2 regions of the Paenibacillus sp. JJ1722 genome follow, and region 1 is predicted to be linked to the other one. Evidence: riboswitches for the same ligand, from Rfam matches in the RefSeq annotation. Region 1 holds a riboswitch; the other holds the start of a gene.
The links. A riboswitch is a leader RNA that binds a small molecule or an ion and turns the genes downstream of it on or off. The one in region 1 is predicted to bind cyclic di-GMP.
Positions count from the first base shown of each region.

Region 1 (4,695 bases):
CTATACCTGTATTACCCATCATATCATTGCCCGTGTCATTTCCAAAGTTGAAAGCACTTTTGATGAAACGCGCAAGGGCACTTTTTGCGTAATTTTTTATGCATATATCTCTCTTTTTTACATTCATGTTTGTGAACAAAATCACAGTACTGGGCCCAAACTCTTATTTTCAATAATAAGCCTTACGAACCATTTTAACAAAACCAAGTCCCAATTTTTTTAAACCGAAAGGAGAAGTGAACAAGAAAGTTGAATGGGCATAAGATACCTTTTTTCAGTACCATTTTGGTATTTGACCTCAGAAAGGATTTGAATCCATGATAACCCCAGATTCTTTCAACAGCATTCGACTTTTTCATATGGATTATCAGATTAAATATCCATAAAAAGCGAGACTCCCATAAAGCTCACACACATAATTTGATATATAGACATATTTGTTGTGATAAAATAAACTTTTATAAATAGGAAATCATGTTTAATCAGCCATTATATATTGGTAAATCAAACCAAGATATGCTAGATAAAATTGCTTTTTTGTAAAGGAATTGAATATGACAACAGACCAAAAAAACAACGTGGGCCTCTGGAATGGCGATCCGGTCGTAATTGTACGCACTCCCTCCGCTTTTGCCAAGCAATCCCTTTTATATATCCAGGAATTAGGCTACTTCCAAAAAACTTCTGCTTTTACGATGGAAAGGAAAGAACTTGCCTCTTTTTTGCTTGTCTTTACGTTGTCTGGTAAGGGAGAATTACTGTACCGGGGCAAGAAATATATCATAAAACCTCAAGATTTGTTCTTTATTAATTGCGAGGAATATGTTCAATACAGCACCTCCGGTCATGAATCCTGGGAGTATATCAGCCTGTACCTGTATGGCAACCTGATCGAAAATTTTTACGAACAATTTGCCAAGCATAATAAACCGGTCATTTCCATGCATAATCCGCATATTATATTGGATAAGCTCCATGCTCTGATTTGCGGGCAGTCTGACAGAAGTCTTTCCGCTGAGCTGCTAACGTCCAGGCTCATTGGTGAAATACTAATGTGCATTTTGCAACATCCCTATGATCATCCGCATGTGAATGCTGAAACCCTCAGCGAAGTACGCCGGGTACAGCAATATTTGGATCAGTCCTACTGTGAGCGAATAACACTGGACTCGCTGGCAGACATGTTTGAATTAAACAAGTTTAATCTGGCTAAAAATTTCAAAAAGCAGATCGGTTTCTCTCCGATTGATTATCTCATTAATGTCCGTATCACAGCCGCTCAAAGCTGGCTTAAAACCAGTGACATGTCCATTGTGGATATCGCAAGGTACGTAGGGATTCCCAATACGAGCCATTTTATTAACCTATTCAAGGAGCATGTAGGAGAAACACCTCATTCCTTCCGCAAAAAATGGGGGAACCGTTCCAAGTTGTAAATGAGAGGTTACATGAAATCAGTTTGATAGATGATAGACGCACAAGCTATTCAAGTTAATGGCAAAACTGTCGAAAGGCAGTGACGCAAAACTATAGGGCCTTCCTATCCGGATGGCAGCCAGCTACCAGATGAACGAGCTTTTTATTATGTCTTTTTTACATAGATCCATCACAAATTGCTATGCCTCTCTCGAAGAAAGCCCTGATCGCTATGATCAGGGCTTTTTTTCTATTGGGATAGTCATGTCTGCCTAACATGCTGAATATACTAATTTCGAACGAAGCATTGCCATATTACGATGAATAGGAGAATCACTTGGAGCATGAGAACAAAAATAAATGTAATGATCATTGCCTTATTGCTCATTGTCCAAAGCTTTTTCAGCGCAACGCTGGCTTACGCAGATGCTCCAGCCCCAGAACTGCCGCAGAGTGCTGTATCTGATCCTACACCTACCGTTACAGATGCTGTATACGTTGTCCCAAACCTTGAACCTCCTGGGGAGATTCCTTCAAACACGGTCCCCTTCGTTCAAGGAGCAGTCAGTTCAAAGTCTCAACATGATGCAGCTCCGCAGAGCATACTAACGAAGTTGAACCTGACCGACGAAACAGGGCGTGTCATTGATGCGGTATATAGTCCCGGCAGCCAATTCGACATCGGATCAGCCATCCAACTAGGATATGAATGGGAGCTTCCTGACAATACCTATAAGTCAGGGGACACCTTCACCTTTCATTTACCAGAACAGTTTGTCATCTACACTGATATCTCATCTCCGTTAGTCACTACCGATGGAACCGTGGGATACTTCACAGTAGATCGTCAGGGCAAGGTTATCATGACCTTTAACCAATATGTAGAGAATCACTCCAATGTCAGCGGCAAACTACAAGTTAAAACCGAGTTTACGAAAGAAACGGTGAAAGGCAGTACAGAGATCATCATTGCGATTCCGATCAAAGGCGGGGTACAAACGGTCATCGTGAATGTAAAACCCCAGTCAGGGCCAACCCTAAGCAAACAAGGGAAAATAGAGGGCACCAATCAGATCGACTGGACCATTGATGTGAACAAACAACTAAACACCGTAAAGCATGCCCTCATCACCGATCCCATTCCTTCAGGGCTGGAACTCAGAAGAGACTCTATCCGGCTCTATCATCTACAAGTCAATATCGACGGCTCGACCGTTGTTCGAGACCTAGTGAATGCAAGTGAATATGCCATTGAAGCAGATCAAGCCGGGACAGGGTTTGTGATTCGTTTTCAAGACGATAGCATTAACACGGCCTATCAGATTCAATATTCCACGCGTATTATTGGCGATAAAACTCGTTTCTCCAACACAGCAACGCTTTCAGGAGATGCGATAGAGAACGTTGTTGCTACCGCTACTGTTCAGGTGGAACGTGGTGAATTTTTGTCCAAAAAGGTTGAAAAATATGATCATGCCACACAAACACTCTCGTGGGCCATAAGATATAACTTCAGCGAGACAAAAATCCCCGAAGCCAAAGCTCTTTTAATTGATCATTTCAATAAAACTCAAGAATTGCTGCCCGGTTCTTTGAAAGTATTTAAGGGAAACACACTGGAGGAGCTCCCATCGTGGGCGTATACTGTCATCCCAGTTGATTATCCGGACCGCAACGGCTTCAAACTTCAATTCAACTTCGACGTAGATTCAGCCTATACCATCCGATACCAGACTCAAGCCAGAGGCCGTGTCTATGATAATGGAAAAGTTATAAACATCATAACCTCGGATGGAACGCAGAAGATTGTATCGACGGAAATCATAAGCGGAGTTATGACTAAAATGTATGACACACCCAATTACAACACCAAAATCATACCTTGGGTGATTACCATCAATACAGACTTGTACATCATGAAAAATATTGTCATTCAGGATGTGTTTCCAAACGGGGGCTTGGCTTTGTTACCGGACACCCTGAAAATTCAAAGTGTTGACGGAACAACGGAGCTACGTGCGCCCACGGATTATGAGCTGGTTCCGCTATCACAGGACTATAAACAAGGATTTACGCTCATTTTTCATAAAGCCATTCAGAAGGCTTATACAATCAAGTATTCAACCACCTATAATAATGACTGGAAAACGGATACGACGAAGCCCGAGTTTCGTAATAAATCCCATATAGAATACCAGTTTGAAGACGGAGAAAGATCATCGCAAGGAGTGGAGTGCCCGATCTGGCCGGACTTTATGACACAACGAAACGGTGCCAAGCAAGGAAGCTATAATGCAACCTCCAAGCTCATTACCTGGGACATTAAAGCTAACTACAATCGCAAGATTCTGAATCACGCGGAAGTGAGAGACCCCTTGTTGCAAGGTCAGAAGTTACTGCCCGCCTCCGTAAAAGTATACGATATGACCTTGCTGGGATGGTGGGATGGCGTACAAAAAGGGGCTGAAATCCCAGCAGATCAATACACCATTATTCCTCCCTCCGAGCAAAATGGTAATGAATTGCGTATCCAGTTCAAGGAGCAGATACAGACTCCCTACTGGATTACCTTTCAAACTTCATTGGAAGGAGAACTGATTGAAAAAGAAATCCACAATCAAGCCCTTCTACTGGATGGACAAAAAACAGTCTCTGAATGGGCAGCGCAAGTCGCGGTACCTCATGGCGGAGAATATGTATCTAAAGTCGGTACACAAAATGGAAATAAGATCGATTGGAGCATCCGCATCAATGAAGGACAGTCCCATGTATCTAACGCTAAAATTATAGATCAGCCTAGCAACAATCAAATCCTAATTGAGGATTCCTTTCATTTGTACTCTACAATCATCGCTGCCAACGGAAATACCACCAAAAGCACCGAGTTGATTAGAAACCAAGATTACAAGCTGTATATCAAGACAGACGCTCAAGGCCAGCAAACTTTTGAAGTTACTTTTGCCAAGGATATTTCCACTGCTTTTATACTTGAATACCAATCGTTCATTCATGCTGAAGACAAAGCCAAGGTGAGTAATAAGGTTGCCTTTGAGGGGGATCGCTTGACGACAGAGATGCGGGAAACCAGCCAGGAAATCATCGTACGAACGTCTTCCGGCTCCGGTTCTGGCGGGGGTGTGACCGAAAGTCTTGAGCTGACCAAGGTAGATCAGGATATGCCTGACAAGGTACTGCCTGGCGCACAGTTTGCGCTCTATGATAAAGGTCAAAAAAGAGCCCCGCTCATTCAGACCACCAATGCGGAAGGCAAAATCATCT
Region 1 covers NZ_CP182500.1:429,717-434,411, reverse strand. Annotated here, with positions in the region: gene ACM1ND_RS01890 (AraC family transcriptional regulator) at 555-1,436, shown strand; cyclic di-GMP riboswitch class I at 1,487-1,567, shown strand; gene ACM1ND_RS01885 (collagen binding domain-containing protein) at 1,761-4,695, shown strand, end outside.

Region 2 (4,695 bases), 1.0 Mb from region 1:
TGGATCACCCGAATATTATGTGGTGCTCATCCCCACAGCAAGCCGCTGAAGGTAGCGACGCTGTGTGCCTGTTGACTGATTGGGAAGAGTTCAAAAAAGTTGATCTCGTACAACTGGCCTCCATTCTGCACAAACCGGTTCTCATTGACGGTCGTAACGTATTCGCTGAGGAACAGATCCAAGGCTCCGGGCTGGAATACTACTCCGTGGGTCGTCCGCGGATGAGTGGGTGGAATCGGGATAAGGTAGAGGTTTAAAAGTGACAGATTAAAAAGTGACTGTGGCGGGTTGGAGGCGCTGCGCGTTCCATTCGATCTTCCGATCGCTGTTGCAGTGGGATTCTTTGGATTATATAAAACATTCCAAGGTAAGAATCCCACTGCAAAGGCGAACGCTAGCGCTTCTCCAGATTCAAATGGACCGCTCCGCTGCTTTTCCCGCATAGAGTCACGGTTTTTAATCTCCCACCTTATGGGGTGGGAGTAGGAAGGGCGTATCGGAAGGAGCGGCGCGGTTGATGCCGCTCCTTCCGATCAAGCGGCGCTGCGCCGCCCCTGTGGAGCAAGCACTACCATGCGGATACGCTATGCTGCTCCTGCGACGCAAAGACGCCATTGCTGTTGCCGAAGGCGTGAGATTTTTACAGGCTGACCGGACTTAATAATGTCCGGTCGTGCCTTTTGCACCACAAGGTATGATCGATATGATACATTTTTTGAGTAGCGAAGGGTTGGATTTGAATCTGGAGAAGCGATAGTGTTCGCCTTTGGACCGGGATTCAAACCTTTATACGATTTTATACAATCGAATGAATCCCGGTCCAACAGCGATCATAAGATTAAATTCATACCGTAGCGGGTAGTCAACTCATCATCAGAACGATCATCCAACCAATATAGAGAGGAAGTGGAGAGTTATGAAGCTCGTACTTTTGTCTGGTGGTTCCGGTAAAAGATTATGGCCTTTGTCCAACGATTCCCGTTCCAAACAATTTTTGAAGGTGCTGGAGAGCCCGGAGGGGATTTCGGAATCCATGGTACAGCGGGTATGGAGACAATTGGGAGACAACGGATTATCAGAATCTTCGTTTATTGCGACAGGGAGAGCACAGGTCGAAATGATCCAGAGTCAGGTCGGGCCGAATACGCGCATTATTGTTGAGCCGGAACGCAGAGACACCTTTCCTGCGATTGCGCTGACAGCGACTTATCTATATTCCATTGCAGGTGTTTCACCTGATGAAATTATAGCAATATTGCCTGTAGATCCTTATGTTGAGGATGCTTTCTTCGCTTCCGTAGCCCAGCTGGAACATACGCTTCAGGAGAGTGAAGGCAAGCTTGCTTTAATCGGGGTTGTCCCTTCCTATCCTTCAGAGAAATATGGTTACATTATTCCGAAAAACGATGCCACTCAAGGTAGCACAGGCTACCGTGAAGTGAGCCATTTTCAAGAGAAACCCGACCGGGAGCAGGCGGAGCGTCTGATTGAACGCAATGCTCTATGGAACTGCGGGGTTTTTGCATTCAAATTAAGTTATTTGCTGGATATCTTGGCATCCAAGGGGTTGCCGCTTAATTATGAAGAAATGCAAAAGCAATACGCATCTCTGGAAAAAATCAGCTTTGACTATGAAGTAGTCGAGAAGGAAAAGGACATCGTAGTTCTTCCGTATGATGGTTTTTGGAAGGATTTGGGTACCTGGAATACGCTCACAGAAGAAATGTCTAATCAACAAGTGGGCAGAGGTGTAGTAACGGAGGATTGCGTCAATACGAGCCTTATTAACGAGTTAGACATTCCTGTGGCGATCATTGGAACGAATGATCTGATCGTAGCCGCTAGCCCGGATGGCATTCTTGTGACCAATAAGGCAGAAAGTCCTCGCATTAAGGAAGTGCTCAAGGCTCATGATCAGCGTCCAATGTATGAAGAACGTCGTTGGGGACAGTATCGGGTTGTGGATTATGTCAAGTATGACGAGGGTAACGAGGTATTGACCAAACGAATCCGCGTACGGAAAGGCAAAAATATCAGCTACCAGCTTCATTTCAAACGAAGTGAAATCTGGACCATTATTAGCGGTGAAGCGGAAATTATTTTGAATGAGAAGCTGCACAAAGTGAAGGCTGGTGACGTAGTACGTATCCCTGAAGGGACGAAGCATAGCATTTTGGCAGTGACCGATGTGGATTTTATTGAGGTGCAGACTGGCTCTGAGTTGGTTGAAGAGGATATTGTCCGCTTTTGTATGGATTGGAATGAAATTTCCCGTCACCAATTTATCTCCTAATTATTTTCGTGAAAACGAAAAAAAGACGAATTCATGAAAATTCATAGCCTAAACTGTCGAAATTGGGCGAAAACCTGTAAATTCATGAACATGACCTATTAAATTTTGGTAAAAAAAAGTCGATACTTAGGGTAAGAAGGAATCCAAACTCCTTCCAACGATAAACGCAGCCCTGTCGAAAGGCAGGTACGCAAAGCTAAAGGGCCTTCCACAAGGATGGCAGCCTGGCTACCGAAAGGAAGAGCGAAAGTGAGATTCAATTTTATTCCTCTGTATCGACTGATACGTCATGTACTCCCCGTTGTTATGCTTTTTTCATTGTTGCCCGTCGGTTTTGGAGATTCTCTGTCGGTGGCGAATGCCGCTTCATTACAACCTGTTAATTCGGACGCTTCTACTCAGGCCCGTGAACTATACAATTATTTACTCAACATCTCAGGGAAAAAAATAGTCACCGGTCAGCATGATTATTTGGAAAGTCCAGATGAATTAAGTAACAAGGTCCAAAAAATCAGTCAGGCATATGTTGGTGTACACGGCTATGAGATGGGAGCTATCTCTGGTCAATCTGACGCTACGGAAGCAGCACAACGTAAAAATGTCGTCGATAGTGCTATCCGTTGGGACAGATCCGGTGGAATTGTGACGATGACTTTTCATGAAGCGCTACCAGGTAGGCCACTGACTTGGGCCAATGTACAGGCGAAAGTAAGTCAGGCGGAGTTCAACAAATACGTGACCCCAGGTACTACGCAGTATAACCTCCTCATTGCCGATCTGGATAAGGTCGCTGTATCGTTAAAGCAGCTTCGTGATGCAGGGGTTCCGGTTTTGTGGAGACCTTACCACGAAATGAATGGTGACTGGTTCTGGTGGGGAAACAAAACTAATTTCAATCAGCTATGGAATATCATGTATGACCGTTTTACAAACACACATCAATTGAACAATCTGCTGTGGGTATGGAGTCCGAATGCGCCCAATTCGTATACTGTCCCGTATACCCCAAAATACCCGGGGGATGACAAAGTGGACATTTTGGCAGTAGACATTTACAACAATGATTTTAAGCAAAGTCATTACGAAGGTCTGCTCGGGCTGGCACGGAATAAGCCGATTGCCATTGGGGAGCACGGTGAGATGCCTAGTTCTGAGGTATTGCAGGCTCAACCTAAATGGGTATATTCCATGACTTGGGGCAAGATGCTGACTGAGAATAACACAACAAATCAAATTCAGGATTATATGAATGATTCGAAGAGTTTGACGCGGGATGATGTGAAAAATGGGCTGGCAGCAATCGAACAACCTGGGACAGACGTACCGACCTTACCGGACGAGGGGCAAAGTGAGCCTATCCCGACTCCGACTCCTCCTTCCGTTCCTGATGGGGTATATGTGAACGGGCTGCAGGGCGAATATTTTAACAATATGAATTTGAGCGGAAGTCCTGCTTTGATCCGTACAGATAGCAAGCTGGACTACAACTGGCGTGCCAATGCAGCTGATCCAAAGGTGAATGCCGATCAGTTCTCGGTTCGCTGGACGGGTAAAATCAAACCGCAATATAGCGAGACCTATACGTTCACAACGATATCCGATGACGGTATCCGTGTATGGGTAGACGGCAAGTTGGTTATTGACAGCTGGTTCAAACAAAGCTGGACAGAGCGTAAAGGTAGTATTACTTTGGAAGCAGGCAAAATGGTAGATTTAAAAGTGGAATACTATGATGAAAAAGGCGACGCGATGGCACGTCTAATGTGGGAAAGTCAGCATGAAGCGAAAGCGGTGATTCCCGGAAACGCTTTGTTTCTTCCTTGATTGATACTCTTTCCCGGTCAAAAAATTTGAGGAGAGAGGGTGGATCATATGATAAAAAAATGGTTATCCCATAGGTATACAGTAGTTTTATCTGGACTACTAGCGGTCGTAGCTATAGCGATGATCGCTTGGTTTATATACACGCCTTCAAGAAGCGCAGAATTGCAGACGGATAAAGTAGCGGCTGCCAGTCCAGTATGGAAGCTGGGTCAGAGGGATGACTCTTCAGCGGAATTCAAAGGTGTGGTCGGTAGGGATAATATCGATATTTCTACAGCAGCTGCCTCTACCGAATCATCTGCTAAAGGATCATTGTCAGCATTGTCGGAAGCAGAGAGTACAACAGTTCCGGTATTGCTCAGCAGTGGAGATATTCCTCCCGGTTTGAATGCGTCCACGAACCCTGAACTGACACTCCAGTATAAGCTGAATCAGATTCCTCCCAATGGTATGATATTCCGTGTTCGGATTTTGGATGCGGGCAAAGCAGTCCCGCAATTGGCTGTATTTTCAAATCATCAGCTGTCCGGTATTATTCAGATTGCCGGGGTTTCCGGTACTGGGAGTACTTATAATTT
Region 2 covers NZ_CP182500.1:1,432,275-1,436,969, forward strand. Annotated here, with positions in the region: gene ACM1ND_RS06290 (UDP-glucose dehydrogenase family protein) at 1-257, shown strand, start outside; gene ACM1ND_RS06295 (hypothetical protein) at 515-661, shown strand; gene ACM1ND_RS06300 (sugar phosphate nucleotidyltransferase) at 917-2,293, shown strand; cyclic di-GMP riboswitch class I at 2,449-2,529, shown strand; gene ACM1ND_RS06305 (glycosyl hydrolase) at 2,543-4,117, shown strand; gene ACM1ND_RS06310 (hypothetical protein) at 4,166-4,695, shown strand, end outside.
Region 2: linked by a shared signal. The riboswitch ahead of ACM1ND_RS06305 (glycosyl hydrolase) and the one ahead of ACM1ND_RS01885 (collagen binding domain-containing protein) in region 1 are both predicted to bind cyclic di-GMP.